Regions from separate parts of the Butyrivibrio sp. TB genome, predicted to be linked through region 2. Evidence: predicted binding sites of a transcription regulator. Region 2 holds the regulator's gene; each other region holds the start of a gene.
What was found. Region 2 encodes Rex, which represses fermentation and respiration genes when NADH is low (regulators of the CRP and FNR family bind a similar motif). Its sites were predicted from a motif close to ATTGTTAANTANTTAACAAT; they were not measured.
Positions count from the first base shown of each region.

Region 1: the regulator Rex is predicted to act here: its motif matches at 4,076-4,095, upstream of BMX21_RS05515 (iron-sulfur cluster assembly scaffold protein).
Region 3: the regulator Rex is predicted to act here: its motif matches at 4,804-4,823, upstream of pflB (formate C-acetyltransferase).

Region 1 is NZ_FOER01000006.1:97,826-108,142, forward strand. Features, by position in the region: gene BMX21_RS05500 (hypothetical protein) at 1-964, shown strand, start outside; gene BMX21_RS05505 (DNA topoisomerase) at 1,053-3,206, shown strand; gene BMX21_RS05510 (LbetaH domain-containing protein) at 3,324-4,001, shown strand; gene BMX21_RS05515 (iron-sulfur cluster assembly scaffold protein) at 4,217-4,909, shown strand; gene BMX21_RS05520 (GGGtGRT protein) at 4,934-5,953, shown strand; gene BMX21_RS05525 (hypothetical protein) at 6,104-7,126, shown strand; gene BMX21_RS05530 (YitT family protein) at 7,437-8,327, shown strand; gene BMX21_RS05535 (manganese efflux pump MntP) at 8,373-8,978, opposite strand; gene trxA (thioredoxin) at 9,537-9,848, opposite strand; gene cls (cardiolipin synthase) at 10,264-10,317, shown strand, end outside.
Region 2 is NZ_FOER01000010.1:26,646-36,962, reverse strand. Features, by position in the region: gene BMX21_RS08285 (hypothetical protein) at 1-137, shown strand, start outside; gene BMX21_RS08280 (hypothetical protein) at 146-460, shown strand; gene BMX21_RS08275 (hypothetical protein) at 487-858, shown strand; gene BMX21_RS08270 (leucine-rich repeat domain-containing protein) at 963-1,955, shown strand; gene BMX21_RS08265 (hypothetical protein) at 1,957-2,550, shown strand; gene abc-f (ribosomal protection-like ABC-F family protein) at 2,851-4,869, opposite strand; gene BMX21_RS08255 (redox-sensing transcriptional repressor Rex) at 5,059-5,706, shown strand; gene BMX21_RS08250 (hypothetical protein) at 5,969-6,616, shown strand; gene BMX21_RS08245 (NAD(P)H-hydrate dehydratase) at 6,686-8,296, shown strand; gene alr (alanine racemase) at 8,450-9,640, shown strand; gene BMX21_RS08235 (hypothetical protein) at 9,809-10,317, shown strand, end outside.
Region 3 is NZ_FOER01000016.1:86,573-96,889, forward strand. Features, by position in the region: gene BMX21_RS11765 (hypothetical protein) at 25-1,119, opposite strand; gene pflA (pyruvate formate-lyase-activating protein) at 1,577-2,311, opposite strand; gene pflB (formate C-acetyltransferase) at 2,488-4,752, opposite strand; gene BMX21_RS11780 (metallophosphoesterase) at 5,402-6,505, opposite strand; gene BMX21_RS11785 (AAA family ATPase) at 6,639-7,895, opposite strand; gene BMX21_RS11790 (methyl-accepting chemotaxis protein) at 8,044-9,765, opposite strand; gene BMX21_RS11795 (methyl-accepting chemotaxis protein) at 10,139-10,317, shown strand, end outside.

The DNA of each region.
Region 1 (10,317 bases), on a different contig from region 2:
TGTAGCTTTCGTATGGTATGGATTTGCAGGACACTTCAGCCCTAAGGCTATTGCAGGTCTTGTACTTGCCAATGTTGTATGGGTAGCTGCATTCCTTTATCTTGTAGCAAGAGATTACAAGAAGCACCCTGAAGCTGTGATCGAGACAGTTAAGGATCCATATTCAGATCACGTTGAGAACGAGACAGAGTCCCGTTTTGAAGTTAAGCTTTCTGCTAAGAACTACAGACTCTTTACAATCTGTAAGGTAGTAGTACTCTATGCAGCATTCTGCCTTGACGGTCTGTACTATGACAGAATTCATAATGACCTGAATGAGGCATTCTCACATACAGTAGGTATCCCGTTCCTTATCTCTGTACTTGCTGTACTTGCAGCTTATCTCTTACAGGAGAGACTTAGCCTTCGTCTTATTGTTAACAAGAACCGCTTTGGTATCCACAAGATCTTCAGCTTTGGTGAAGTTGTAGATGAGAAGGATATGGTTGACTACGAGATATCAGGCAAGAATGCAAACTCTATTGCACTTACATATTTCAATGACAACAATAACAAAATGATCCGTTTCGATGGCGCATATGACAATGTATCTAAGCTCAAGAACTACATCGTAGAAGAGACAGCTATCGAGAGATATACACCTAAGACTCCTGCTCAGAAGAAAGAAGAGCTTGAAGCTCGCAGAGCACAGAAGGCAGCGCAGAGAGAAGAAAAGAAGAGAACAGCTCCTGAAAGAAAGGAAGCTAAGAAAGCCAAGAAGCTTGCTGAAAAGGAAAAGAAATCAGCAGAAAGAGAGCTTTCCAAAGAAAGAAATAAGATTGAAAAAGAGGCAAGACAAAAGCACGAAGAAAGAGAAAAACTTGCTAAGAAGAGAAAAGCTGAAAGAGATAAAAAACGTGCAGAAGAAGCAGCTTCTAAGAAAAAAGATGTCGAAGAAGAGACTAAGGCTAAGAAAAATGCCTGATAAGGGATTTGCCTAACCTGCAATGTAAAGGTCATGCCCGGCGGCATGACCTTTTTTAAACGAAAAAACCGCTTTTTTAGGAGGTCTAATGTCAAAAAGCGTTTATATAGCGGAGAAACCAAGTGTAGCTCAGGCTTTTGGAGCTGCTCTTGAACACGCTGATAACGAAAAATACAGAAAAGCAGACGGATACTGGGAATCAGACAATTCTATCATAACCTGGTGCGTAGGACATCTTGTCACAATGAGTTATCCGGAAGTCTATGATGAGAAGTACAAGAAGTGGCAGATGGATACACTTCCTTTCATTCCGGAAGAATTCAAATACGAAGTTATACCAAGCGTACGCAAGCAGTTCAATATTGTAAGCGGCATACTTAACCGTGCTGATGTTGATACTATATACATCTGCACTGACTCGGGACGAGAGGGTGAGTATATATACAGACTTGTTGACCGCCAGGCCGGTGTAAAGGATAAGACCAGGAAGCGTGTCTGGATCGACTCTCAGACAGAAGAGGAGATCATCAGAGGTATCAGAGAAGCCAAGGATGACTCAGCATATGATAATCTTGGATCGGCAGCTTATCTTCGCGCCAAGGAAGATTATCTTATGGGTATCAACTTCTCAAGAGCTCTGACACTTAGATATGGCTATAATATCAAGACATATCTGGGCGCTGATAAGGGAGTTGTATCTGTAGGACGAGTTATGACCTGTGTTCTGGGCATAGTTGTTGACAGAGAGCGTGAGATCAGGAACTTCGTCAAGACATCTTTCTATAAAGTCAATGCTGCCCTTGCTATAGGTGACAGGAATCCGGATGCTGAGTGGAAAGTTCAGCCTGAGAGTAAGTATGATCAGTCCCCGGCCCTTTATTCTGAAAAGGGCTTTAAGAAAAAAGAAGATGCTGATGCTCTCATAGAATTGTGCAAACAATCTGCCGATCCTCTTGAACTTACTGTAGCAAAAGCTGAGAAAAAGAAAGAAACCAAGAATGCACCGCTTCTTTATAACCTTGCGGAACTTCAGAATGACTGTTCCAGATTCTTTAAGATCAATCCTGATGAGACACTTGCTGTAGCTCAGGAACTATATGAGAAGAAGCTTACAACTTATCCAAGAACAGATGCCAGAGTATTATCATCTGCTATCTGTAAGGTAATAGATAAGAATATATCAGGTCTTACCAATTATCCTCAGGCAGGTGTATATGCTAAGTCGATCCTGCAGCACGAGTCATATAAAGGTATAGCCAAGACCAGGTACTGCGACGATAAGGCGATAACCGATCACTATGCTATCATACCTACAGGCCAGGGCTTATCTGCACTTTCCGGATGCTCTGCTACTACACAAAAGGTATACGAGATCATTGTAAGAAGATTCCTTGCTATATTCTTCCCGGCTGCTCAGTATCAGAAGGTTGTTCTTGATCTTGAACTTCAGCTCTGCCAGTCCAAGGAATTGCCCGGAGGCGAGAACGTTCCATACAAAGAGCACTTCTACAGTAACTTCAAGGTTCTATCTTCAAAGGGCTATCTTCATGTGATGGATTATTCTTTCTTTAAGAAAAAAGAAAAAGACAGTGAAGGTGAAAACAGTGCTGAAAATGAAGAGCAGATGACGGATGAAGCTTTCTTTGAAGAACTTCAGAAGATCAGAAAGGGAAGTAAGATCCCTGTATCCGGAATGTCTGTCAAGGAAGGTGAGACAGCTCCGCCTAAGCGCTATAATTCAGGAACCATGATCCTTACAATGGAGAATGCAGGACAGTTTATAGAAGATGAAGAATTAAGATCCCAGATCAAGGGAAGCGGAATCGGAACATCAGCAACACGTGCCGGTATCCTTACCAAGCTTTTTGCCATCAAGTATCTGAATCTTAACAAGAAGACGCAGATCATAACGCCTACGCAGCTGGGTGAGATGGTATATGAGACAGTAGCTATATCAATGAAGCCTATGCTCAATCCTGCACTTACCGCGTCCTGGGAGAAAGGACTTACAGGAGTTGCAGAAGGTGCTATTTCTGAAAAAGAATACATGGACAAGCTGGACGACTTCGTATCAAGAAGAACCAATCAGGTCAAAGAGAACAATTACAAGAACCAGCTGATGCAAAGGTTCAGGACGATAGATCAGTACTATCCTGAAGCTAAGAAGTCATCGGGTTCGAAGTCATCAGGTGCTAAAGGATCTGGTGATAAAGCTAAGACATCATCTGGGAAAAACAGTTGAAATGGTTCTAAAAAAGCAATAACATTAAACAGCAATAAAAAATTAGAAAAGGCATTGAATACTTAATATTGAATATAAAATAATAAATTTATTTTTATCAATGCAGGAGGAACTATTATGTTAGAAGCATATACTATTAAAAATATGTACGATTTAAATGAAACTATAGCAGCAGATCTTTTTGAGGGAGCTACATACCCTTGGGAAGTTCTCTCTAAGATCAAGGACTTCATAGCTGAGCTTGGTCCAAAGCTTCCTAAGGACAAGTTCGAGCAAAGAGGAGAGCATGTATGGGTAGCTAAGAGTGCTACAGTATTTGACTCAGCATATCTTGGAGACTATTGTATCATCGATGAAGATGCTGAAGTCCGCCAGTGCGCTTTCATTAGAGGTAATGCTATCGTGGGCAAGGGAGCTGTAGTAGGCAACTCTACTGAGCTTAAGAACGTAGTTCTTTTTAACAAGGTTCAGGTTCCTCATTACAACTATGTTGGAGACTCTGTCCTTGGAAACTACGCACATATGGGCGCAGGTTCTATCACATCCAATGTTAAGAGTGACAAGAAGCTTGTTGTAGTCAAGGATACAGCATCTGATGATAAGTGCGAGACAGGTCTTAAGAAGTTTGGTGCTATGCTGGGCGATCATGTAGAAGTTGGCTGTAACAGCGTACTTAACCCAGGTACCTGCATCGGAAGATGGTCCAATATCTATCCTACAAGCTGCGTGCGTGGATGCATTCCGGATCATCATATCTACAAGAATCAGGACAACATCGTGCCCAAGCATGACTAATACTATCTGCCTTGGTGACGATATGAGATATTAGGCAGTATTTATGCATAGCTTATATTTGTAATGTATAAAAAGCTGTTAAAAAAATATCATTCCCCATTGAAATTAAAGAGATTATATGCAAAAATAGGATTGGTGCTTGGCAGACACCAATCTATTTTTTTATTCGGTAGTAAGTAATGAAAGTTACTTTACAATACGAAAGGAGATTTTACATGATTTACTCAACAGAGGTAAAAAACATGTGCCCTGTAACTCAAGGGGTACACCATGGCGCAGCTCCCATTCCGGAAGAGGCTAAGTGGGTTAAGTCAAAAGAAATAAAGGACATCTCAGGCTATACACATGGTATCGGCTGGTGTGCTCCTCAGCAGGGCTGCTGTAAGCTTTCCCTTAATGTTAAGGAAGGTATCATTCAGGAGGCACTTGTAGAGACTATCGGATGTTCAGGTATGACACATTCTGCAGCTATGGCTTCAGAAATTCTTCCTGGCCTTACAGTTCTTGAAGCTCTTAACACAGACCTTGTTTGTGATGCTATTAATACAGCTATGAGAGAGCTCTTCCTTCAGATCGTTTATGGTAGATCACAGTCTGCATTCTCTGAAGACGGACTTCAGATTGGTGCAGGTCTTGAAGACCTTGGTAAGGGTAACCGTTCAATGGTTGGTACAACATACGGTACTCTTGAGAAGGGACCTCGTTACCTTGAGCTCACAGATGGTTACATTACAGATATCGCTCTTGATGAGAACGATGAGATCATCGGATACAAGTATGTTAACTTTGGTAAGATGATGGACTTCATCAAAGCTGGTGATGATGCCAACACAGCTCTTGAGAAGGCTAAAGGACAGTATGGACGTGTTGCTGATGCAGTTCGTTGCATTGATCCTAGACACGAGTAATTATAGGTAAGGAGGAATATAATAATGGCTTTATTTGAATCATATGAAAGAAGAGAGCCCCAGATCCTGGCTTGCCTTAAGGAGTATGGAATCTCTTCAATAGAAGAATGTAGAGATATTTGCATGAATGCTGGTATCGATGTTTACAAGCTCATCGAAGGCATTCAGCCAATTTGTTTTGAGAACGCTAAGTGGGCTTACACAGTAGGTGCTGCTATCGCTATCAAGAAGAACTGCCGTAAGGCTGCTGATGCTGCTGCTGCAATCGGTATCGGTCTTCAGGCTTTCTGTATCCCTGGATCAGTTGCTGATCGTCGTAAGGTAGGTCTTGGCCATGGTAACCTTGGTAAGATGCTCCTTGAAGAGGACACAGAGTGCTTCGCATTCCTTGCTGGTCACGAGTCATTCGCAGCAGCTGAGGGTGCTATCGGTATCGCTGAGAAGGCTAACAAGGTTCGTCAGAAACCTCTCCGCGTTATCCTTAACGGTCTTGGAAAAGACGCTGCACAGATCATTTCTCGTATCAACGGTTTCACATATGTAGAGACTGAGTACGATTACTACACAGGTGAGGTTAAGGAAGTATTCAGAAAGTGCTACTCTAAGGATGCTAACTCTCCTCGTGCAAAGGTTAACTGCTACGGCGCTAACGACGTACAGGAAGGCGTTGCTATCATGTGGAAGGAGAACGTTGACGTATCTATCACAGGTAACTCAACTAACCCTACAAGATTCCAGCACCCAGTTGCAGGTACATACAAGAAAGAGCGTATTGAAGCTGGTAAGAAGTACTTCTCAGTAGCTTCAGGTGGTGGTACAGGTCGTACACTTCACCCAGATAACATGGCTGCAGGTCCTGCTTCCTATGGTATGACAGATACTATGGGTCGTATGCACTCAGACGCTCAGTTCGCAGGTTCATCTTCAGTTCCTGCTCACGTTGAGATGATGGGTCTTATCGGCGCTGGTAACAACCCTATGGTTGGTATGACTGTTTCTACAGCTGTATCTATCGAAGAGGCTGCAAAGGCTGGTAAGTTCTAATTATCACGCATAATTGTAAGTAATGAAGGCCGTCACACTGTTTTGGTGTGGCGGCTTTTTTGGGCATAAGCGAGGTACGTTGCCGGAAAATTCCTTGGGCTGGCTGTTTATAAATGGTTTATTATTATATTTGTTTGGAGGAGATACGCAATGACTTATCAGGTAAGAGAATCAGCTGGATTTAAGATTTTTGATATTGTAGGAATGATGATCATCGGAGGCTTTTCTATTGGAGGATACGGTTTTATTTTAAAATATCTAGTATTGGAATCAGCTGTGGAATATGCGATATTTGCAGGAATCAGCATCGCCTTTTTTGCGTTTATTTTATATTGTTTGTATCAATCTCTTTCCGATAAGAGAGTGGCAGTGACTGTTAATGAAAGGGATAGGTATTTTATCATCCAAAGGACTTTAGGAGCGCCTGAAACAGTATATGCCAATGAGATTACTGCCTGGTATGCCGATGTAATAACATATTTATCAAAAGGCGGTTTTAAGACCACCGATTGTATTACCATCAGTTATCTAGGTAGGAAGGTCAAAATCCCATATTATTTTGATAATTATGCAAGACTGGTCAATTCCCTTAAAAGGCTTGCAGGAAATCAGGCTCAGGGAGCACCAATAGATGAGAGCAAACTAATTACTGACAGTGCTATAGATTTTCTTGTAAGACAGCTCGATCCTGCAAAAACTTATGATTTTAACATAACTTATGTAACTGACTGTGCTTTTATAGGATTCAGACCTGATCATCATAAGGCTACAGCCTTGTTATACAGGCAGAATGGCAGAACTCTTCAGGAGTCATTCTTTACTTATCTTTGTTCACGTTTCGACGAGTGGGATGAAGATCTGGCAAGACAGCTAAGAGAGGTGAATTTTAATATCCGTCCTGTAAATGGTGGCTTTCCTGAGATGATCAGCTATGAGTCGCCAAAGGCAAGAAAGAAAAAAAGAGATGTTCAGGAACATGCTGAGGGGCTGTATTATTACCTTTTACAAAATCTTGGAGAGCCGGTTGGAATGTATGAAAATGCTGAACCCTTAAGTCAATATGCCGGAAAGCTTTTGGGAGAGGAACTCTTACATGACGAAGTTGAGCATTTGTATTTTGTAGTATTTGATCAGTATATCCTTTGTATAGTTATGGCTGTTGACAACGATTGAACTGGTTTTTATTAGGAATTCAAACTTTTCACTCGCGACATGAGGTTAATTATGACATAATTGAAAATCTTGCAGGAAGAAGCTAATTTCATAAAAAACTTAATGCATATTTGTATACACAAAAACATACATAAATATTGCATTTACCTATATACATAAAAAACAATGTAGGTGTAGAATAAATCTGGCATTTGACCGATATAGATATGAGAACATGTTATATACTGTAGCAATTAGTATTATTAATGCTGGTATACATGGCATTTATTATCCGGTCAGCCAAGATTATCCTTTAAGAGGTATACATACTATGTTGCGTAAAAAATTAGCATCAAGAGAAGTTCTTCAGTTTAAGCGTAGTGATATATGGAGGATAATTCTATGTATCTGCGCCGGAATACTTATGTCAGTCAACCTTCGTACATTCGTTTATACAGGAAATCTTCTTCCGGGAGGTTTTGCAGGACTTACACTCCTTCTACAGGCTATCTTCCATAAGTTCCTTGGAATAACAGTTCCATACGGCGTTATTTATTTCCTCATGAACTCAGTACCGATAGTTATTGCTTTTAAATTTATAGGCAAGAAGTTTACTCTCTATTCATGTATTACAATACTTTTAGTAACGTTCTTAACTGATATAATACCTGTCTATGCCATAACCTATGATGTGCTTCTTATCAGTATCTTTGGAGGACTCATCAACGGATTTGCAATCACCTTGTGTCTTAAGGCTGATGCGACAACAGGTGGAACAGATTTTATAGCTATAGCGATATCTGAAAGATTCGGTATAGATTCTTTTAACTATATTCTGTTCTTTAATGCGATAATCCTTACAATAGATGGTTATATCTTTGGATGGGACAAAGCGCTGTATTCGATCATCTTCCAGTTCTCATCTACACAGGTAATACATATCTTATACAAAAGGTATAAGAAGAATACGCTCCTTATCGTCACCCAGAAGCCCAAAGAGATCGCCGATATGATTTATGAGCTTACAGGCCACGGTGCTACAGATATTGAAGCTTACGGATCCTATCAGAATGCGGACAGGACGATAGTCTATTCGGTTGTATCAAGTGATGAGCTTAGAACAGTAGTGTCAGAGATACTTGACATAGATCCCGATGCTTTCCTTAATGTTATCAAGACAGAACAGCTTAGCGGTAAGTTCCATCTTCATCCTAATGATTAAAAAAACACCACACTCCCAATCATCACGGGAATGTGGTGTTTTTTATCAAATAAATGATTTTATGAATATTTCCAATCCGATTGCAATAAGTATTCCGCCTCCAAGGAAGTTGGCATATTTGTGGAGCTTGCATCCGAAGATCTTTCCAAGCTTTACACCTATCATGCAGATTATGAAGGTTACAACTGCTATGACAAGTGAACTTGCAAATGCTCTTATAGTGCTATAGTTTGCTATTGCAAATCCAACAGAGAGAGCATCTATAGAGGTTGCGATTCCCTGGATTATCAGTGTCTTAGTGCTTATTTTCTTTTCCCCTTTTGAAAGGGCTTCTTCCTTTTGCTCTTTGGCATTATCTTCGCCTTTGATTCCATCTACTATCATCTGGATTCCGATGTATAGAAGGAGTAGAAGAGCAATCCACGGGATAAATTTCTGGAATGATACGAAGGCTTCCTGTATTGTGTGTACACACAGCCATCCGATCATTGGCATTGCGAACTGGAAGAAGGCATATATGCCGGCCATCTTGGCATGCCTTGAACTTGACATGTTTGGCTCTTTGAGCCCGTTTGCAATGCTCACAGAAAAAGCGTCCATAGCAAGACCGATGCCAAGGCCTATACTAAGGATTAAGAATTCGATTATCATAGTCTGTACCTGCCTGTTATTTGATTTTTGATGTTGGAACATATAAATGAGGTAGGTGTCAAAAGTTCCTTTTGACACCATATGACTACCGGATTGTTCCGTTTCTTCGAAACTCTCACAATCCTCAAACATTCGCAAATCCGCACTACGTGCTACTTTGCTCATGTTTGGCGGGTCATAAATTCATATTCGATTTCGAGCAAGCTCGAATCGAAATGACTTTTGACCCTTACGTCATATAAATGCGTTCATACATATCTGATAGTGATGATACATCTACATGTCCTTATTACATTGCTGCAATGTGTGCTGATGTGACTTTGATGCACATAAAAAACGAGACACATGTAAAACCCCCATAGTTTATATGAAAGTTTTACATGAGTCTCGCAATTTAAAATAAGCCAGGTTCTTGCCAAACCAGTATGTTGACTTATTACGTATCAAAATCACGCTTGCTACTCCCTCATGGAGCATACAAAAACAAGACTTAAATTTTCATCTAAGTCTTGTTTACTTTAACATAGTTATTAGGTTGTGACAAGTGTTATTTCGATATTACTTGCCGATCATCTTGAGAAGCTCTGACTTTGGCTTAGCGCCAACGCTCTTGTCTACGATGTCGCCACCTTTAAAGAATCCGATTGTAGGGATAGACATTACGCCGTACTTAGCAGCAAGATCCTGCTCATCATCAACATTGATCTTACCAACCTTGATATCGTCGTTCTCTTCTGCAATCTGATCTACAACAGGTGCCATCATCTTGCAAGGTCCGCACCAGTCTGCGTAGAAGTCTACAAGAACAGGCTTGTCAGAATTAAGTACTTCTGCTTCGAAGTTATCAGATGTAAGCTGTATTATTGCCATAAAAATTCTCCTTTTTTAAATAGAAAAAATAATATTATTGGTTTCACACAATCATATTATAAACTGAAAAACGAAAAAAAGATACAGCAAAATTAAATTTCACACAATTTTAATAACTCTCTTGATGAAAATAGCAATATTTAATAAAGTACTGTGTTATAATGCTAGCGTGATATAATTAGTATATAACATATCTTGGATTGTGATTTTTGGTTTGAAAATGAAACATTTTTCAAACTTTTAGCGTAAGAGCTAAAAATTCATCATGCTGTCTATTATTATCCTGTAACGCCATGAATATCATAGTAAGACTATTGTACTTACTATTATGCCATGCACTTATTTCATTTTAGATGAACAAGACTTCTCAAAAGGTCAAGAAGAGTGGTAAGTGAAGTTATATGTAAGGAGGGCTATGTATAAAGATAAGGGAAAAGAACCAATAATAAAGAATCAAGATAATCTAAAT
Region 2 (10,317 bases):
TTGAGTTTGCAAAATATTACGTTATGAAATGTGAAGAATACGACATTCTCTGGTTTAAAGGAAGATTAGATGCTAATGGAAATTATGAGTTTGATACCAATTCTGATGAATTAGTATATCTATTGGAGTCGTTTTGAAGTGCGTTATGTTGAATGGAGAACATTTGAATAATTGGATTAGGAACATCGATTCGATAATAAGCTCGATATTAACAGAATTAAATATTGATTCAACAGAAAAACATATATGCGATAAGAAAATAGAATATGTGCTTATGAAAGGGGAAATGGCAATTTCCATTTCATATACTTTGGATAAGGCGTATGACTTTATGGTCGTTGATGCTAATAGCGAAAAGATTGTTTATAGTAATACAGAATTTGGAGTTGAACCTCTTGAGCTAAGCGGGCTGATCAATAGAGATATGATTAAAATCAGAAATGAAAAGCCATATAAATAAAGTGTATCCATGGCAGGAGAATAGTAATGTATATAAAAAATATAGAATGGCTGGACCAAAATGAAAAAGAAGCTATTACTGTTGTTTCAGATACTAAATATGAAATTACATGTTTTGCTGATGTATTACAGCAAGGGATAAATGATGAATTAACAAAGCCTTTAGAGTGTGTGATTGTTCAAAATATTATTCGAAGTGATGAAGAAGATAAAGCTGAAAAAACAGATTCTTCTTTTGGTTATCATTTGTGTGGAAGGCTGCTTGATAGAAAGTCGGGTTTAATGGTAGTTGGCCAGATAAAGATACATATTCAACCCGAACTTATACCAGGTGATATTGATGATGACGAGCAAATCGAATTTGATTGTTGCAGAATAGATATTTGGGAGGCGATATGAAAAAAAGATGTTGTTTGATATTAGTTACTTAAGTTTATTGAACTGGTACTATTAACTTTGTTGTTGATCTTTATAACAATGGAAATAGAGAGAATTAAAGGAATATGGAAAAAGTAAAGATGAAGAAGAGGGATGATCAGGGGAGATGTTTAAAGCCTTTAAGAGTTGCTCTTTGGATAATAGATATCATATTAGCCTATGCCATTATTATTGGTATTTTGCTTCCGGTTAGTATTTGGATGATGACTGGCTATAAGTATTATATTACACCTCTTCCTTTTGGAAATATAAGGGTTACAGAATATACAGGGAATGATCAAAACATCATAGTTCCTTCGCATTTAATGTTTTTTAATGCTTCTGATTTTAATGCCAGAGTTTTTCAGAATAATGGAAATATAACGTCAGTATATATATCTGAAGATATACGAGTAATACCATCATTTGATGGCTGTGCTAATTTGGAACAGCTTACCTTTTCTGAAAATAGTATTTGCAAATCTGTTGATGGTTTTTCGAGGTGTATAAACTTGAATAATGTAGTGCTGCCTGAATCAGTTGAACGTATTGAAGTTGATGCGTTTTCGGGGTGTGTTTCGCTGGAGAATATTTATATACCAGATTCTGTTTCCTACATTGGCTGGGCTGCTTTTGAATCAACATTGTTTGAATACTACCATAGAACAGATGAATACTATGTTGTGGGCGATAATATTCTTTTGTTTTATAACGGTGAAACTAGCTCTATAGCTATTCCCGAAGGAGTAAAGAGCGTATGTGAAGGCTCTTTGTATGATCGTCATGATAAACAATCATGTTCCAGATCTATTTATTATCCTTCAACAATAGTTAGGATAGATCCTATTATAGATTCGAAAACAACAGTATATTGTCCAGTTATGAGTGAAATTGAAATCGACGATTATAATGTTAATGATATTCAAGGAACTATTGTTGTTCCGGAAGGTTCCTTCCTTGAATCATTCTGCCAAGAAAATAATATTAAATTTAGAGTAATGACATATGAAGAAAAAACAATATGTGAAGAAAAGACCAATTCTGTAACCGATAAAGTCGTATATGCAAATGAGGAATGATATGGAAATAAATATAAAAGATATTATTTTCAAATTAAAAAAATATTTTTGTAAAGTGGTAGAGAAGAGAGAGGTTGCGATTCTTCTTGTAGAAATAGGTATTATAATTTCTTACGCACTATTATGTAATATTACGCATTACTATCAAGAAAAGAACGCCTCATTCTTTGGATTTGATAGTAAAGATTATTATACTGCTGAAGGCATTAAAATCTGGGATGAATACGGGTGTTCTATTTTTTTTGAAGATAAGCAGGAGGAAGTACAGGAGAATCTTGAGAGCATAATAAGTGATTCAAAGATTATTGAGAACATACAGACAGATACAAAGATATTATTAGTTTTCAATAGGTATAGTAAAGTCGAAATAGAAAGTGCTATTAATGCAATTGTTTATGGTTGTAAAAATAGCAAACATAGTTCAGGTAAATATAATTCTATAAAGGAAGTACCAGAACCTCTTTTAAGAAGTACATACTATGAAATTATAAGTCATACTTATGATTCAGAATTATATAAGGGGGTAAAAGCATACTTCGATCGATATATTAGTAACCTTGAACAGGATGCATTAAATCCAGATTTTATGGAATGAAATCCAAATATAATTATTTTAGAGATTGTCGGTTATGCTGTTAACCATATTACTACTTACCGACAGACAAAAGAACTAAAGACTGTGATCTTACAAGAAATAGATGATGCTAAGATCATAGATGAATACTCTGAAACAGGTAATCAGTGATTTATGAAAAAGATAATAATTTTAGTTTTAGCAGTTATAATCGTTGCTTGCCAGAACTGACAATAGAGGAGAAGTAAATTATAAAAGCAAGGGTATATCTTCTGAATAGGAGATTAGGCCCTTGCTTTTTTTCCTAAAGTATAGCCAGCGTCATTCTGACAACATAGCCCACTTGTCATACAACACTTCAAGCTTTGCAGTGATATCTTCCTGCTCATCTGTACGCTTACGAAGCTCTGCAAGGTCGGTAGCAATCTCTGGCCTTGACATCTCTTCGTTAAGAACTTCATTGCGCTCTTCAAGCTTTGCAATCTCTTCTTCACAAGCCTTCAGCTCTTTTTCCTTCTTCTTCTGCATAGCAGCTGCGGCCTTCTGTGCCTTCCAGTCAGCCTTACCATCAGAAGCATCAGCGCTATCACCTGCATACTGGAAGCTGTTAGCCTTAATTGATGAACTAGAAGCGCTGTTATTGCTGCTTGTAGAAGCCGCACCACCAAGCAGCACGCCACTGGCAGCAGCGGTAGCAGTAGCAGACTGATTACCTGCAAGGATCTGAGCCATACGCTCATCATGGTGCTCGAGATAATAGTCGTAGTTACCAAGATAGTTAACAAGCACGCCGTTTGTAAGATCTAGGATCCTGGTAGCAGTCTTGTTGATGAAGTATCTGTCGTGGCTTACGTACAGGACAGTTCCCTCATAGCCGTTAAGAGCACTTTCAAGAACTTCCTTACTTGTGATATCAAGGTGGTTTGTAGGCTCATCGAGAAGCAGAAGGTTTGCTTCAGAGAGCATAAGCTTTGCAAGTGACATACGACCCTTTTCACCACCGGAGAGGTCGCCGACACGTTTAAATACGTCTTCGCCAGTAAAGAGGAAGGCAGCAAGCGTATTTCTTATCTCTGTATTATTGAGAGTCGGGTACTCATCTGAAATTTCTTCAAAAAGAGTCTTTTCATCATGAAGCACGTGGTGTTCCTGATCGTAGTAACCAGGGTGAACTTTGACGCCAAGGGTTATCTTGCCTGCATCAGGTGGCAGAAGACCATTGATGATCTTAAGCATTGTGGTCTTACCGGTTCCGTTATCGCCGATTATCGCAACGCGCTCGCCTCTTTTTATTTCGAATGATATATTCTCAAAAAGGTGGGCATTGTCAAAAGACTTTGAGATGCCCTCAACGTTAAGTACGTCATTACCTGATACGCAGGATGGTGTGAGCTTTATCTTCATCTCATCATCAACTTCTGTAGGCTTTTCGATACGCTCGATTTTCTCAAGCATCTTTTCTCTGCTCTCGGCACGCTTTATGGATTTCTCACGGTTGAAGCTCTTGAGCTTATCGATTACTTCCTGCTGGTGCTTGATCTCCTGCTGCTGATTGATGTAGGCGTGCCATGCTATAGCGCGGCGCTTTTCTTTTTCTGTAGCATAGAAAGAGTAGTTGCCGTTGTAGATGCTGGACCTTGTCTGGTCGATCTCGACAATCTTGTCTGCAATCTTATCAAGGAAATAACGGTCGTGGGATACGATCAGTACGGCGCCCTTGTAGTTGAGAAGATAGGTCTCAAGCCACTGTATGGAATTCATATCAAGGTGGTTAGTGGGCTCGTCCAGGATGATAAGGTCAGGCTTTTGGAGAAGGAGCTTACCAAGGGCAACTCTTGTCTTCTGGCCTCCGGAGAGGGTACTGATGGACTTTCCGAACTCTTCATCTGTAAAGCCAAGACCTCTGGCTACTCCGGCGACTTCGCTCTGCCAGGCGTATCCGTCGATAAGCTGGAAGTGGTGAGTCATTGCGGTGTAGTCATTCATGAGCTTTGTAAGATCGTCTCCTGTAAGGACCTTCATCTGTTCTTCAGCTTCGCGGATCTTCTCTTCAAGTTCTATTGTATCTTTTTTGACAAGCTTAAGTTCATCATAGATCGTATTGCCTGAATCTATGTTCTGGTTCTGCGCCAGGTATCCAAAACTTGTATCCTTGGCAAAAACAACTTCGCCTTCGTCAGGTGACAGCTGACCTGTTATTATCTTTAAAAGTGTAGTCTTGCCGGCTCCGTTGATACCGACGATGGCTGCTTTTTCATTTGCTTCTATGTGAAAAGAAACACCTTTTAAGATGTCTTTACCGTCGAAAGATTTACATATATTGTGACATGAAAGTAACATGATATACCTCGCATCATTTGTGCTTTGAAATGCAGGCTCAGTCTTGAAATGGCTGGCCTTGTATTTTATTCATAACAGCAATATATTACACTGATTAGGACATAATTTCAATTGACTAAAGTTTAACGATTCGCTACAATTATAGAGTGATACAAAATTAACAATAATAACAGATCAGGAGGAAGGCGCATGGATAAAGAAATATCCCAGGCAGTAGTCAGCCGCCTGCCCCGTTATTTCAGATATCTTGGTGAGCTTAAGGCTAGCGGAGTAGAGAGGATTTCATCTCAGGAACTTTCTGATATAATGAAGGTTACAGCCTCACAGATAAGGCAGGATTTCAACAATTTCGGTGGATTTGGACAACAGGGATATGGCTATAATGTAGAGTATCTGTATGATGAGATCAGTAAGATACTTGGCATTGACAAGAAGCACCAGCTCATCATTATAGGAACGGGTAATCTTGGTACAGCTCTGGCGGGTTATACCAATTTTTCAACAAGAGGATTTGTTTTCAAGGGTGCATTTGACCGTGACCCGGCTCTTCAAGGCAAGATGATAGGCGATGTTGAGATACGTCCGATAGAAGAGATTGAGGATTTTATCAAGAAGAACAATATCGATATCGCAGTTCTCACAATCCCCAAGGATCAGGCAGTTCCAATGGCCGACAGACTTATTAAGGCAGGCATCAAGGCAATATGGAATTTTGCTCATGTGGATCTTGATGTTCCGGAGAATGTTCAGGTTGAGAATGTTCATCTTTCAGACAGCCTTATGAAGCTGTCATACAACATTAACCGTTATGAAAGATTCCATGGCGGTAAGAAGTGATTTTTGGCAATATATAAATCGATAGTGATTGGCAGGCTGTGCTGGGACTTAGGTGATTCCGGCGGCCTGTCATTTATATTGATGATATATAGTATAATAAGTATAGGGGCTTTAAAAGCGGTTCTATTACAATATTTTAAGTCCATGATCTTAAATATATATGAATGCAGGTGTGTTCTAATTTAATTCGGGGGATTATCCGAAATACTAAATGCAGGTTTTCGTTGTTTGAGATATAGTCGTGCCTAAGAGGAAGGATGCTATGTCCAGAGAAGAAGATGTCTATATGCCGGCTCTACTTGGCAAGAATATACCAATTGTAACAACTGATGAGAAGTGGAAGCTGCTCTTTGGTGAAGAGGGTGTTAGTGATGAACTGCAGGCTCTTGCCGATGAGCTTAATAAGCTTGTGGATGAGCAGGCCAGGTTCAAGCAAAAGATCAAGGATATAAAGCGTCTTAAGAAGACACTGCTTGATGAAGTGATAGGCATATCTGACAGGCTTAATAAGGGCGATAAGTCTGCAGGTAAGGAGCTTGATGACAGGAAGAGACTTATAGGGGATTGTAATGCTCAGATTGAAGAGCTGGAAGATCGGCTTTTAGGACTTCCCAGAGAGATATATCAGCTCAATTATAAGGTTATGGTGGCATCCATGTCTGTATGCTACGAAAGACTTCATCGCAATACAGATGAGATCAACGAGATCGATGAGTGGCTATCCAATACGAGAAAAGAGCTCAAGAAACAGGTCATTAGACTTCAGGAAGGTGAGATGGAGAATTTCAACCTGTATTCATATATGCATGATATCTTCGGACCTGAAGTTATAGATATATTCGATATGGAATATGATCCCGAGAGAAATCACAGGATCAGAACTCCGGGGTCAGGATCCATACAGACGTAATGTACTGGCTTATTCGTAATTGGTCAATAATTAGTACTGACTCATTCATAATAAGCAAAAAGGGGACATATGCAGTATTTAGTAACAGCCAAAGAAATGAAAACATGCGATCGTAATACTTCAGAGCACTTTGGGGTTCCATCCATTGTACTTATGGAAAGAGCTGCTCTGGCTGTTGCTGCCAGAATCGGTGAGTGGAAGAGAGCTATGCACACTTCCAGAGCTTTTAATGTTCTGATCGTTGCAGGACACGGCGGCAATGGCGGTGACGGGATAGCTATCGGAAGGATTTTGTATCAGCATGGCTACAGAGTGCAGATAGCTCTTGTTGATGACAAGGACTCTAATCCTGATACTGTATCCCAGAAGAAATGCGCAGAGGCGTATAATATCCCAATGGACACTTTTTCCAATGTACGAGCCACCAAATCACAAATGGAATGGGATATCATAGTAGATGCTGTCCTTGGAATCGGATGTACCAAAGATGTAGAAGGCGAATATGCCGAAGCAATAATGTATATCAATGAATGTAAGAAGCTCAAGGATGAATCTACTCTTGTAGTCGCTGTTGATATTCCATCCGGCATAGATACTGATACAGGAAGTGTTCATCTTCTTGCTGTTAAGGCGGATCTTACTGTTACATTTAATTTTGCCAAGATGGGGCAGCTGCTGTACCCAGGTACTGAGTACTGCGGGCAGTTATTTGTAGAAGATGTCGGTATTACAGTGGACGGTTTTCTTGGGAATCTTCCTGAATATTTTTTCTTTGATGAGGGTCCCGAAGATCTTCTTCCAAGGAGAGTTGGCTATGGTAATAAGGGAACATTCGGCAAGGTTTTAGTCATTGCCGGAAGCGATAAGGTTACGGGCGCATGCCTTCTGTGTTCCAAGTCAGCATTCCATACAGGTGCTGGTATGGTCAAAGTATTTACGACACTAGCTAATGTAGAAGCTATTAAAAGCAGTATTCCTGAGGCAATGTTTGATTCATATGCCAATATTGAGACTGACAGCAATATAGACAAGATCAGAGATATACTTATTGAAAATATGAAGTGGGCGTCCGCTATAGTTATAGGCCCAGGGATTGGAACAGGAATGGTTGCCAAGGCCATCCTTAGCATCGTACTAGAACATTATGACAAGTTCCTTGTTGCGGATGCAGATGCCATTACTCTGATAGCACAAGATAGCCATATAAGCGAGCTTGCAAGATCCTATTCTGACTCTAAAGACAAGCAGCTTGTTATAACTCCTCATGTTGCTGAGTTTGCAAGGCTTTACAATGCTGCATTTGGCGATGAGCGTCCTGAGCCTGTTACGGTCTATGATATTAAGGAAAATATGTTAAAGTGGCCTTTGGCACTTTCGGAGTATTATAACTGTGTAGTAATATGTAAGGATGCAAGGTCTGTCGTGGCGGGAGCCGGTAAAAGGCAGATGTATGTTAATATATCAGGTAACAGTGGCATGGCAACTGCAGGATCAGGCGATGTGCTTGCAGGGATAATCGGAGCTTTGAGCTCAAGAAAGCTTGGAGCCTTCCAGACTGCCTGCATTGGAACCTTCATACACGGTCTTGCCGGCAATCGTGCGGCTTCCAGAGTGGGAGAGTATTATATGACAGCAAGTGATATAATAAAGGAACTTGCAAATGTTCTTCCGGAAAAATAATAATAGAATTAAGAAATTGCTTTTTGAATCATAGAAAATATTTTTGATCGTAGAAACTGTCTTTGGATTATAGGAGCTGTTTTCTTGGATCATCAAAAGATATGGTCATTGGGCAATCTCTGAATTCATTAAGATAGAAAGCGTATTTATAAAATGAACTCACATGAAATAGTTAGCAGACAGAATCTTTCTAAGGAGATGGCATTAAAATACCCGAGGGTATGTGCTGCAGTTGATCTTGATGCAATTCTTTCAAATATGCATTCAATGCATGACAATTTAAGGCCTGAAACCAAGATGATCGCAGTTATCAAAACTGATGGTTACGGTTTTGGAGCAGTACCAATTGCAAAATTACTTGAATCAGAGGACTATATTTGGGGATACGCCTGTGCAACCTGTGAAGAGGCGATGGAGCTTAGGGACAATGGGATCAGAAAACCTATACTTATTCTGGGATACACATTCCCTTTCTCTTACGATACCCTTATTGAAAATGATATAAGACCGGCAGTGTTCAGATATGATCAGCTTGAGCAGCTTGAAGAAAGAGCTGCAAAGAGGTCTGAGACTTGCAAAGTTAAGGTTCATATTGCTGTTGATACATCTATGGCCAGAATAGGTGTTCGTCCTAATGATGACGGTGCTCTCTTTGTTAAGAAAGCGCTCTCCATGAAGCACATCGAAGTTGAGGGAATCTTCACTCATTTTGCCAGAGCTGATGAGAAAGACCTTACAGATGCTATAGAGAAAAAAGATATATTCGCAGCTTTTATAGAAAGAGTAGAAAAAGAAAACGGCGTTAGGATTCCTCTACATCACTGTGCGAATTCTGCCAGCATCATAAGTATCCCGCAGGCTCAGATGGATATGGTAAGGGCCGGAGTTACAATGTATGGAATGAAGCCTTCTGAGGATGTTCCTACAGACAAAGTGAAGATCACGCCTGCACTTGGACTGTATAGCCACATCGCTTATATTAAGGATGTACCTGCGGGTGTTGCTGTTAGCTATGGCGGAACCTATGTTACAGATAAGCCTACAAGGATTGCTACTATCCCTGTTGGATACGGCGACGGATATCCAAGAAGCCTTTCTAATAAAGGCTATGTCCTTATCCACGGTCATAGAGCACCTATCCTTGGACGTGTATGCATGGATCAGTTCATGGTTGATATAAGTAGAATCCCTGAAGCTTTGGAAAATGATGAAGTCACTATTATAGGATGGAGCGGCGATCAGCATATATCAATTGAAGAACTTGGAAACTTGAGCGGACGTTTTAATTACGAACTTGCCTGCGATCTTAATCCAAGAATCCCAAGGTTGTATATTAAGGGATAGGCGTACATGGAAATACATCCCTGTATTTCCGGACATGTACTAGATACATCCTGTATCTGGTACATGGAAATACATCCATGTATTTCCAAGCATGTACTGGATACATCCTGTATCCGTACATGGAAATACATCCTTGTATTTCATAATAATTTTTGAGGTTACCTACTTATGCTTTTTACCAGTGTACTTGTTACTATTTTCATGACTATACTAAAAGCATACGCATGGCTGCTTAAACAGATGTTTAGGCTTATTTGGAATGTTTATAAACTGTTTTTTTGTCTATTCCCGGCTGCCGGTATCGTACTGGCAGCTCTTGTTGTATTTGAATGCGCAGGTTATTTTACCGGCAATGATTATATAGGACAGGCCAAAGAGTATGTAGAAAGCTATGTTCATGCCTGTGATATAGAGTACCTTCAGGATGAAAAACTGGTGGCTAAGGCTGACAGCTCGTATGGCGTATCCGGAGACATTGCCAATAGTATAGCAGATAACCTTTCAGGAGAGATTTCCAATAATATAGCAAATGGTCTACAGCAAAATATAGAAAATGGCGTAAATGATATATCCGAGAAAGTAACTCAGACACTCCTTGAAGCAGTTACTTCCTGGTGGGAAGGAATACTGGAAAAAAGTGAGCAGAAAGCTTACAGCATCATAGCCTGGGCAATAAC
Region 3 (10,317 bases), on a different contig from region 2:
TGTTCTTCTTAATATAAGTCAGTATCAGGAATATGCCAGATCCACGTGCTGTATGATGCCTGCCTGTCCGTCTTCATGAAGGAATACACCCGATGATCTTACTACGCCATTAATGCCGCTGCTTAACATATCTTTAGAATATGTAGAAAACTCTGTTCCGACTTCGCCAAGGTATATAGCTCCTACGTCTGCTTCTTTCAAGGTTAGAAGTTCATCTCTTCCGCTATCATCTTTGATCCAGACTTTAAGTGCTGCCCAGGTGTTCTCGTCATTTTCATCTATCCAGCCGTTATGATCCTCGTCAAGCTCGCGAAGTTCGCCAAATCCGTCACCTGTTGCTGCTCCAAACAGTTCGCTTCCATCACCTATTACGCCGTCACCGTTTCTATCCATTGCCAGAAATCCTGACCCCTGCCCCGGCATCTTAACGTTCTCCTTCTTGCCATCAAAGTCTAGGTCAAAATAAAACGACTGATCTGATATCTCACTGACATCGTTGCCTACATGTATTACCAAAGGATCCATTAATAATCCCTGCATAGCTCCAAGATTAAGCTCAGAATAGCTTATAAACTCTCTGGACATTCCAAAGTTAACATCAAAATCTATGATCCTTCCATCTTCTGTTACTGCTCTTCCTGCAGCACTAAACTCGGTAGCTTCTGCTTCATAGCTTGTAAGAGAATACGAGCTTGCACTTCTAAACAGCCCCGCATTGCCATCAGATATCGCATTTAACTGATTAGATATATTTCTGGAAAAAGAATCCCAGCCTTTCCCGCCAAGATTCTGGACGAGCTGAAGTATGATCCTAAGAAGATGAACATGGATCATATCCATTGAACTAAGATTATCCTCCTTAGTTTTAACTACAGGATCTTTAACTTCAATGTCATGATATGTTCCGGGATTCATATAAAGTCCTGAATTGTCCACGTCTAAAAGCTTCTTATCTTCGTCAGACCTTACATACGTATCACTGATCTTTTCAGCTTTTTCCTCCTTACTCGTCAGATTAAGACCTGATGATAGTCCAAAGGGCTTCATCACATCCTGAGATCTGTAAGTAGTATGCTCATGCTTACTACTTAATTCAATACTACTTGCTGCAATTCTCATAATAACGCCTCATGTCTTTCCGGAGGTGCTTTACAAGGATGTAATAAGCGCATTCTCAGAAGTACATGGATGTACTTCTATGCGCCATTTACAGGGATGTAATAAGCGCATTCTCAGAAGTACAGGGATGTACTTCTATGCGCCTTTTACAAGGATGTAATAAGTGCATTCTTAGAAGTACAGGGATGTGCTTTCTAATTAAACGCATCAAAAAAGCGCCTCCACAAAAATTTAAGTTACAATCTTCCGTGAAAGACGCTATCCTTAGCTTCTGGAACTCCGTCCCGTCAAAGATACCCGCTGATGTCCTTAGTAAAAATTATTACCACAACAACAATTCGAATACTGTAACGTAATTCCGTCGTTACATATCTTATATCGGAACTGCCTAATATATTTTTTATATTCGTTATAACCAAAAAAGCTGTACCAAATACAGCCAGACTGCCTAATAATATCAGATCTGTCCGCGAAGGATCTTCTCTGCATTCTCGACACGTTCTTTAGAAGGAGCCGGAGTACCTTCAAGTGTATACTTGATTCCAAGTTCCTTGAACTTATATACGCCAAGATTATGATAAGGCAGAACTTCAATCTTCTGGACATTACCAAGTGTCTCGATGAAGGCTCTTGTCTTTCTAAGTGCTTCATCATCATCTGTGATACCTGGAACCAGCACGTGTCTGATCCAGATAGGCTTATTAATATCAGAGAGATATCTCATTCCGTCAAGGATATTAGCATTATCATTGGCTGTAAGATCCTTATGAGCCTCGGGTTCAATATGCTTGATATCTACAAGAAGGAGGTCTGTAACCTTCATGAGCTCTTCAAATTTAGAGAAGAAAGGCTCCTGTCTTGTAAATGGCTGAAGAGCTGTATCAATGCAAGTATTGATTCCACGCTTTTTGGCCTTAGTAAAAAGCTCTAAAAGAAAATCTATCTGTAAAAGAGCCTCTCCACCGCTTACTGTTATGCCGCCATCATTGCCCCAATAAGTCTTGTAGCGCTCTGCCTTGTCTAAGAGCTCATCTGCATCAAGAAACTGTGTGTCTTCACGCTTTGGTGCCCATGTATCAACATTGTGGCAGTATCTGCATCTCATATTGCAGCCCTGAAGAAAAATAATATATCTAATGCCCGGACCATCTACAGATCCAAATGTTTCAATTGAATGTACTGCGCCTTTCATTTAGTCTCCTTTGTACTCAAACTTCCCACTTAATCAGTGAAAATAAATTATACCGCATCCTATTCCCAAATCAAGTGGGAACCTTCAGTTTTTAAAAAAGGACTGCAAAGATATTATGTTTCCTTGCAGTCCTTTTCTTATAAGCTTACGCTCTTAAAGTCTATTATAACGACACATTAGAGTGATTCGTGACATGTACGAGCAATAACGTCGAGCTGCTGCTCCTTTGTCAGGTTGATGAACTTAACAGCATAACCTGATACACGAATTGTGAAGTTAGCATACTCAGGCTTTTCAGGATGCTCCATAGCGTCGATGAGCTTGTCCTTACCGAATACGTTAACGTTGAGGTGGTGAGCACCCTGCTCGAAGTATCCATCAAGAACACCAACAAGCTTGTTAGCTCTCTCCTCATCATCGTGTCCAAGAGCTGAAGGGTTCATTGTCTGAGTATTAGAAATACCGTCAAGTGACCACTCATAAGGAACCTTTGCAACTGAGTTAAGAGATGCAAGAAGTCCGTTCTGCTCAGCACCGTAAGATGGTGATGCTCCAGGAGCGAATGATGTGTAAGCTGCTCTTCCGTCAGGTGTAGCACCTGTTGCCTTACCATAAACAACGTTAGATGTGATAGTAAGGATAGAAGTTGTAGGCTCAGAATCACGATATGTGTGGTGCTTTCTGATCTTTGTCATGAATGACTTAAGAAGATCTACACCGATCTGGTCTGCTCTGTCATCATCGTTACCATACTTAGGGAAGTCGCCTTCTACCTTGTAGTCGATAACAAGACCGTTCTCATCACGGATTGTCTTAACCTTAGCATACTTGATAGCTGAAAGTGAATCGATAACGTGTGAGAAACCAGCAATACCTGTAGCAAATGTACGACGTACATCTGTATCGATAAGAGCCATCTCAGCTGCTTCATAGTAGTACTTGTCGTGCATGTACTGGATGAGGTTGAGGATATTTACATAAAGACCTGCAAGCCAGTCAAGCATCTTGTCATATTTAGCCATAACTTCGTCGAAGTCAAGGTATTCAGATGTGATAGGTGCATAAGCAGGGCCTACCTGCATGTGCTTACCGTTCTTATCTGTGAACTTCTCATCAACACCGCCGTTGATAGCGTACAGAAGAGCCTTAGCAAGGTTAGCACGAGCTCCGAAGAACTGCATCTCCTTACCTGTCTGTGTAGCTGATACGCAGCAGCAGATTGAGTAGTCATCGCCCCAGATAGGACGCATAACATCATCGTTCTCATACTGGATAGAAGATGTTACAACTGAAATGTGAGCTGCATACTTCTTGAAGTTCTCAGGAAGTCTCTTGGAGTAAAGAACTGTAAGGTTCGGCTCCGGAGCAGGTCCCATGTTCTCAAGAGTATGAAGGAAACGATAGTCATTCTTTGTAACCATGTGACGTCCGTCTCCGCCAAGTCCACCAACTTCAAGAGTAGCCCATACAGGGTCACCAGAGAAGAGGTTGTTGTATGAAGGGATACGAGCAAACTTAACCATACGAAGCTTCATTGTGAAGTGGTCGATAAGTTCCTGTGCCTGCTCCTCTGTAAGAGTTCCCTCTTCGAGATCACGGTTGATGTAGATATCAAGGAATGTTGATACACGGCCAACTGACATAGCAGCACCATTCTGAGTCTTGATAGCTGCAAGGTAACCGAAGTATAACCACTGAACAGCTTCCTTAGCGTTCTTAGCAGGCTGTGAAATATCATAACCGTAAGAAGCAGCCATAGCCTTCATGCCCTTAAGAGCACGAACCTGCTCAGAGATCTCTTCTCTCTGACGGATAACGTTATCTGTCATTGTACCGTCGCCGCAGTTGTCAAAATCTTCCATCTTCTTAGCGATGAGGTGATCAATACCGTAAAGAGCAACTCTTCTGTAGTCGCCTACGATACGTCCACGACCATATGTATCCGGAAGACCTGTTACGATGTGGCTGTGACGAGCAGCTCTCATCTCAGGTGTATAAGCATCAAATACAGCCTGGTTGTGTGTCTTGTGATACTCTGTGAAGATCTTGTGGAATTTAGGATTTACTTCAAAACCATATGTTGAAGCAGCTTCCTCTGCCATCTTGATTCCACCGAATGGCATGAATGCTCTCTTAAGAGGCTTATCTGTCTGAAGACCTACGATCTGCTCAAGATCCTTAGTCTGCTCATCGATGTAGCCAGGGCCATAAGCTGTAAGACTAGAAACTACTTCTGTCTCACACTCAAGAACGCCACCGTTCTCACGTTCTTTCTTCTGAAGCTCCTGAAGCTTGCCCCATAATGTATCTGTAGCCTGAGTCGGTCCTGCAAGGAAAGACTCGTCGCCATCATACTGGGTGTAGTTGTTCTGGATGAAGTCACGTACATTGATATCTCCAATCCAGTGTGTTCCTTTGAAACTTCTCCATTCTTCTCGCATAAAGGTACTCCTTCTAGTGCCGTCATGCATGGAAATTTCCATGCTGAATTATTTGTTATATTTTTAACCAACGGCATGATTTTAACATGTTTGCTATTTACATGTCAATTAAGAACATAGACAACATTTTACTGTTTTTTTATATTTTTCTGCTGTTTTGCACAAAGATTTTTCAACATTTACTCAAATCCTTGTATTTATGAGTTTTTCCTTTAATTCTTTTACAATTTTTTCATACAATTTCGTTATGTTTTTATGATATTCTGTAAATTATTACTTCTATTTTTTTAATCTTGAACAAAACAGCTTCTGTATGTTTTTGTATAATAGTTAGAAATAGTTAATCGTACATTATCAGTGCATTTTATACAAAATATAGTCTTGTTATCGTATTTTTATAAACGTTATATGGCTTTTTGCGCTATTTTTTAACCTCATGTCACTCGCTTTTCATCTAAGAAACTCTTTTACAATGTCCTCCATATAAAAAAATCCCCCAAACAAGACCGTGGATATAATATCTCCAAAGTCCTATCTGAGGAATCATTATATTCTGACAATTCATAACTAAAACATCCCACTTGAATGGACCGGCATCCCCAAAGTCTTTACAAGGGCATGCAGTCTACTCAAGTGGGAAGTTTCTAATCTAATTCACATTGATCATTACATATTCAGATCTTGTGCCTGTTTTAAAATCAAGAGCCCAGTCTGATATTCCTGATGTTACTATGAAATCCGTATCGCTGATTCTCTCATATCCATACGTCCTGTCATTGACTCCTGTAAGTTCGCCTACATATTTAATGGCAAGAAGCTGTCCTCCATGAGTATGACCCGATACTACAAGATCCGATGCGCTAGCACTTTCATTCTCATAATCTGTAGGCTCATGATCCAGTACTATTATGTACTTATCATCGCTCACATCCTGTAACAGGTCATCAATATCAAGTCTTGGCTCTGTAATATAGTCTTTCCTGCCTGCAATACATATATTATCAATAGTTACGATCTCATCTTCCAGAACCCGTACATTATTTTTGATAAGCTCATCCTCAAGATCCTGTGCGGTAAAATCTCTGCCACCAAATGTATGCTTGTCATGATTGCCATATACGAAGAACACACCATATCTAAGATCAAGCGTTCCCATAGCTTCACATGCTCTGACCATATCTGTCCGCACAGAGTCATTGTCAACGAAGTCTCCTGCTATAAGGAGCATATCAGGAGATGCCTGTTCTATCTCTTCAAGCCAGGCAGCAAATCCCTCTCCGTCAAAGGTGGTTCCAAGATGAGAGTCTGCGATAAGCGCAATATGAAGATCCTGTATATCCTTGTCCGTTTTTAGGTTATAATCAGTCCTCCATACGTTGTGGCACATATAATATGCCCCCGATAGATAGACGATGGATACTGCTATTGCAAGCCACCCTTGAAGATATACCTTAGATCTGCCAGTAGATACGCTACTACTCTTAGTACCGTGTACCTTATCTACAATTCTTACTATAAGACCTGATATCAGGAAAAAGAATATCACGTATATAAGAATAGTTATAGCATTAACCATCCCCATGAAAGCTGCAAATCCCGCAAAACACAAGATAACAACAAGCGCAGCATTGAGCTTTTGCTGCCACTTCCTGTCAAATCTTGTAAAAGCTCTAAATCTACTGACTACATTAATAAGATAAACAGCACCTACAATACTGATAACTATAGTAACAATAAATATCGCAAACCACATACGAACAGCTCCGCTTCTAAATACAAGGCAATAACAGCATCATATAGTAAGCAACCTAAGAAAATGCGCTATTTCAGTCATCAAATACCCTATAAACCAGCATTATATTACCGGCATAAGACATTTTCTAAAGTCATTTACTATAGTCTTCACTAATTTCATTAACATCATTATTTACATCATCAGACTTACTAATTGCCGGCTCATCCTTTTTATCGGCATCATCTGTTTTATCGGCATCACCTGTTTTATCAAAAAGATCATCATTAGTAATCTTCATCATATCTTCCGGCTTAAGGTCTTCTATCCCTGCAATCCTTGATGCCTGATTAGTGATGATCTCCTCGAAGAGATTTCGTATCTCACGGGCATTAGCAAAGTTACCGTTAGAGGCAAGCTTTCTCTGGGTGATAAGCTCTTTGACATGCTGCTTTGTATCATCTTCTATGACATAGTCATATTTCTTGCAGTTCATATCGAATATATCCATAAGCTCATCTATTGTATAATCAGGGAACTCGATATATTTATTGAACCTGCTCTTAAGACCCGGGTTGGAGTTTATGAATTTCTCCATAGGCTCTGTATAGCCTGCAACAATGACAACAAGATCATCTCTGTGATCTTCCATTGCCTTAAGTATAGTATCTATAGCTTCCTGGCCGAAGGCGTCATCTTTTTGTGACAGAGCATAGGCTTCATCTATAAACAAGACTCCGCCCATAGCCTTCTTAATAAGCTCCTGAGTCTTAATAGCAGTCTGACCTACATAGCCTGCTACAAGGCCGGAACGGTCTGTCTCAACGAGCTGACCCTTGGACAGAACACCGATATTCTTATATAGTTTTGATATAATACGGGCAACAGTAGTCTTACCTGTTCCGGGATTGCCTGTAAATACAAGATGAAGTGATACAGGAACTGATTTAAGACCGGCATCTTTTCTTGTCTTCTGGATCTTAACAAAGTTAGTAAGTTCCTTGACATCTGCCTTTATAGTATCAAGACCTATAAGCTTATCAAGAGTCTCCATTGGATCTTCTTCAGGCTCTTTGGGTTCTTCGTTCTTAGCATCCGCTTCTTCTGAATTAGAAACATTGTCCTTGGTAGCAGGCCTTACCCCATTGGCACTGGCTTCATTTACTTTGGTATTGAATTCATTAAGTGCGTTCTTTGCATCCGCAAGAGGATCCTCAGTACCAGAAGAAATGTTCATTCCTCCCTGAGTCTTTACGGGCGAAGAATCTAATCTGCTATCAAAAGAACTTTTCGATCCTGTATTACTCCCACTTCCAAAAAAATCCCCGTACAGCCCCCCAAGCATACCGCTTTGTGTATTCTGAATCTTATTCAAAACATCTTCAAGTTTTTCTCTTTCCCTTTTATCCATTTATTCATACCTCTTTTGGCTTATTATCTTTTGATAATACCATAAATCTTCGCAGTCGTGAACAAACGCCGCCCCTTGCAGCTACACTTTAATAGATAGCAGCAAGGAACGGCGTTTGTTTTTGAAAGATTATGTTTGGCTCTGTATCTTATCCGTTCTTAACCTTGAACTTATCAATAAGATCATTGAGCATACTGGACTCTTCGGAGAGCTGCTGTGATACAGCACTTGACTCTTCAGCGGTAGCAGAGTTACTGGATACAACATTGGATATCTGCTCGATACCTTCTGTTATCTGCTCCATGCTTGTAACCTGATCCTTGGCCATGTTGCCGGAAGTTGTCATCATCTCTGATACATGATTTACAGATTCTACAACAAGTTCAAGGGCAGCCTTGGTCTCATCAACAACTTCATTACCATTGGATATCTCATCCATAGTATCGCTTATGAGCTGATGCGTGTTCTTGGCAGCTTCTGATGACTGGTTGGCCAGCTGGCTTATCTCGCCAGCAACAACTGCAAAGCCTTTACCTGCATCACCTGCACGGGCAGCTTCAATAGAAGCGTTAAGTGCAAGGAGCTGTGTCTGCTTGGCAATAGCTTCTATAGAATTAGTAACAAGCTCTATCTCCTTGGAAGCTTCTGTGATCCTGGTCATTGCATCTGTAACAAGATGCATCTTACGTGCAGATGTATCAACATCTTCTTTAACCTTCTGAGCCATCTCATTGGACTGCTCAGCTGCATCTGCTACGTTTCTCGTCTGCTCAGTTACTGTCGAAACAGATGCTGTTAGCTGCTGGATCGCTGCTGCCTGATCAGTAGCGCCTTCAGCAAGGGCTGTAGCGCCTTCTGACATATTCTGAGCACCTGCAGATACCTGTGAAGAGGATTCTCTTACTTGAGCAAGCGTTGTAGATAGCCTGTCAGCTATATCTTCAAGAGCATCTTTGATAGGTGTATAGTCTCCAATATAAAGCTTGGGATTATCAGTTCCTTTGGTAAAATCACCCGTTGCCATCCTGCCAAGAGATTCACTTATATCAGATACAATAGAAGCGGTGTACCTTGTAGACTTTCTAAGGTCATGTGCAAGTTCTCCAAGTTCATCTTCAGCCCTGTATTCAATGTTGATATCAAGTTTACCTTCTGACATATCACGAGCAGCAGTCCTTACTTCATCAACAGGTTCTACTATACTCTTTGCAAGAGCACTTCCACCGCTTGCAATAAACAGAACTGTTGTGAGAATTATAAGTAATGAAAGAGCTGCAGAAACACCTGTTGTAATTAGAGTCCTTGTATATACAGCCTGACCATGCTCTGCTATCTCTTGGGATACAGTCTTAAGATCCGATGCTACATCATTAATAGAAGGATATAAAGTTCCGTCAAAATACTCGAAGATATCTTCATTGGTAGAATGTCCGTCCGAGAACATACCTTCAAGTGTCTTACCATTGGATTCTACTACCGCAAGATGCTCATAGAACTGATTGATCATGGTCTCATTATCGTAAACCTTGGATAGTTCTTCCTTATATCCGTTAAAATCAGAGAACGCTTCTGATATCTTCTCAAGTTCCGACGTTCTTACTTCTTCTGTTGTTGCGGACAATGCCCACAGGAAATGTTTGGACAAAGCCTGTATATCTATTCTTATCTCACCCTGAATATTATCAGCTTTAAGATCTCTTGAATAGATAGAATAGACTCCCCATACAGCAGTAACTATTGTAACTACCATAAAAGCAATTACAAGTGCAAATCTTATACTTGCATTTCTGAAAATCCCTGATACTTTGCTAGCTACTGACTGATTTTTTAGTTTATTTTTGTCAGCTGCAATTAATCCTTTGATATTCATAATGTACCTCCGGCTCCTTTTTGCCTGGAATAGAAAAGATTGAAAAATAAAGAACTAAAGAATCCATACATCATTTTTATCGGCTATAATCAGCATTTCTTAACATATATATTTTTTTAAAAGAAAAAACTTAATAAAAGATATTTTTATGCCGATACAACTAGTGGCTCGGTTTATAAATTTGCTATATTTATGCTCAAAAATAATTGCTTCATCTATGGAAAAAGTATTGTTACGAGGAATAAGTCATGTTTTCCTTAGCCAATACCAATTGTTTATTTTCATAACTGTTTTTTCAGAAACGATTTTTTTATCAGAAACACGGATCCAATATTTATTAAAAGCTCTGATTATTCGAGCAAAAGGAGTATGTATGCTTAGAAAAATGAATCTCAGAATGAAAATGCTTCTCGGAATCCTTCCCATTGTTGCAATCGCGCTAATACTTGTAACTTATATTAGTGTGACCAGATTCACTTCCGCATATCAGAATCTGACTACAGACAAGGCTATGCAGACACTTAAAGCCAATGCCAATTCTGTAAATGTAAC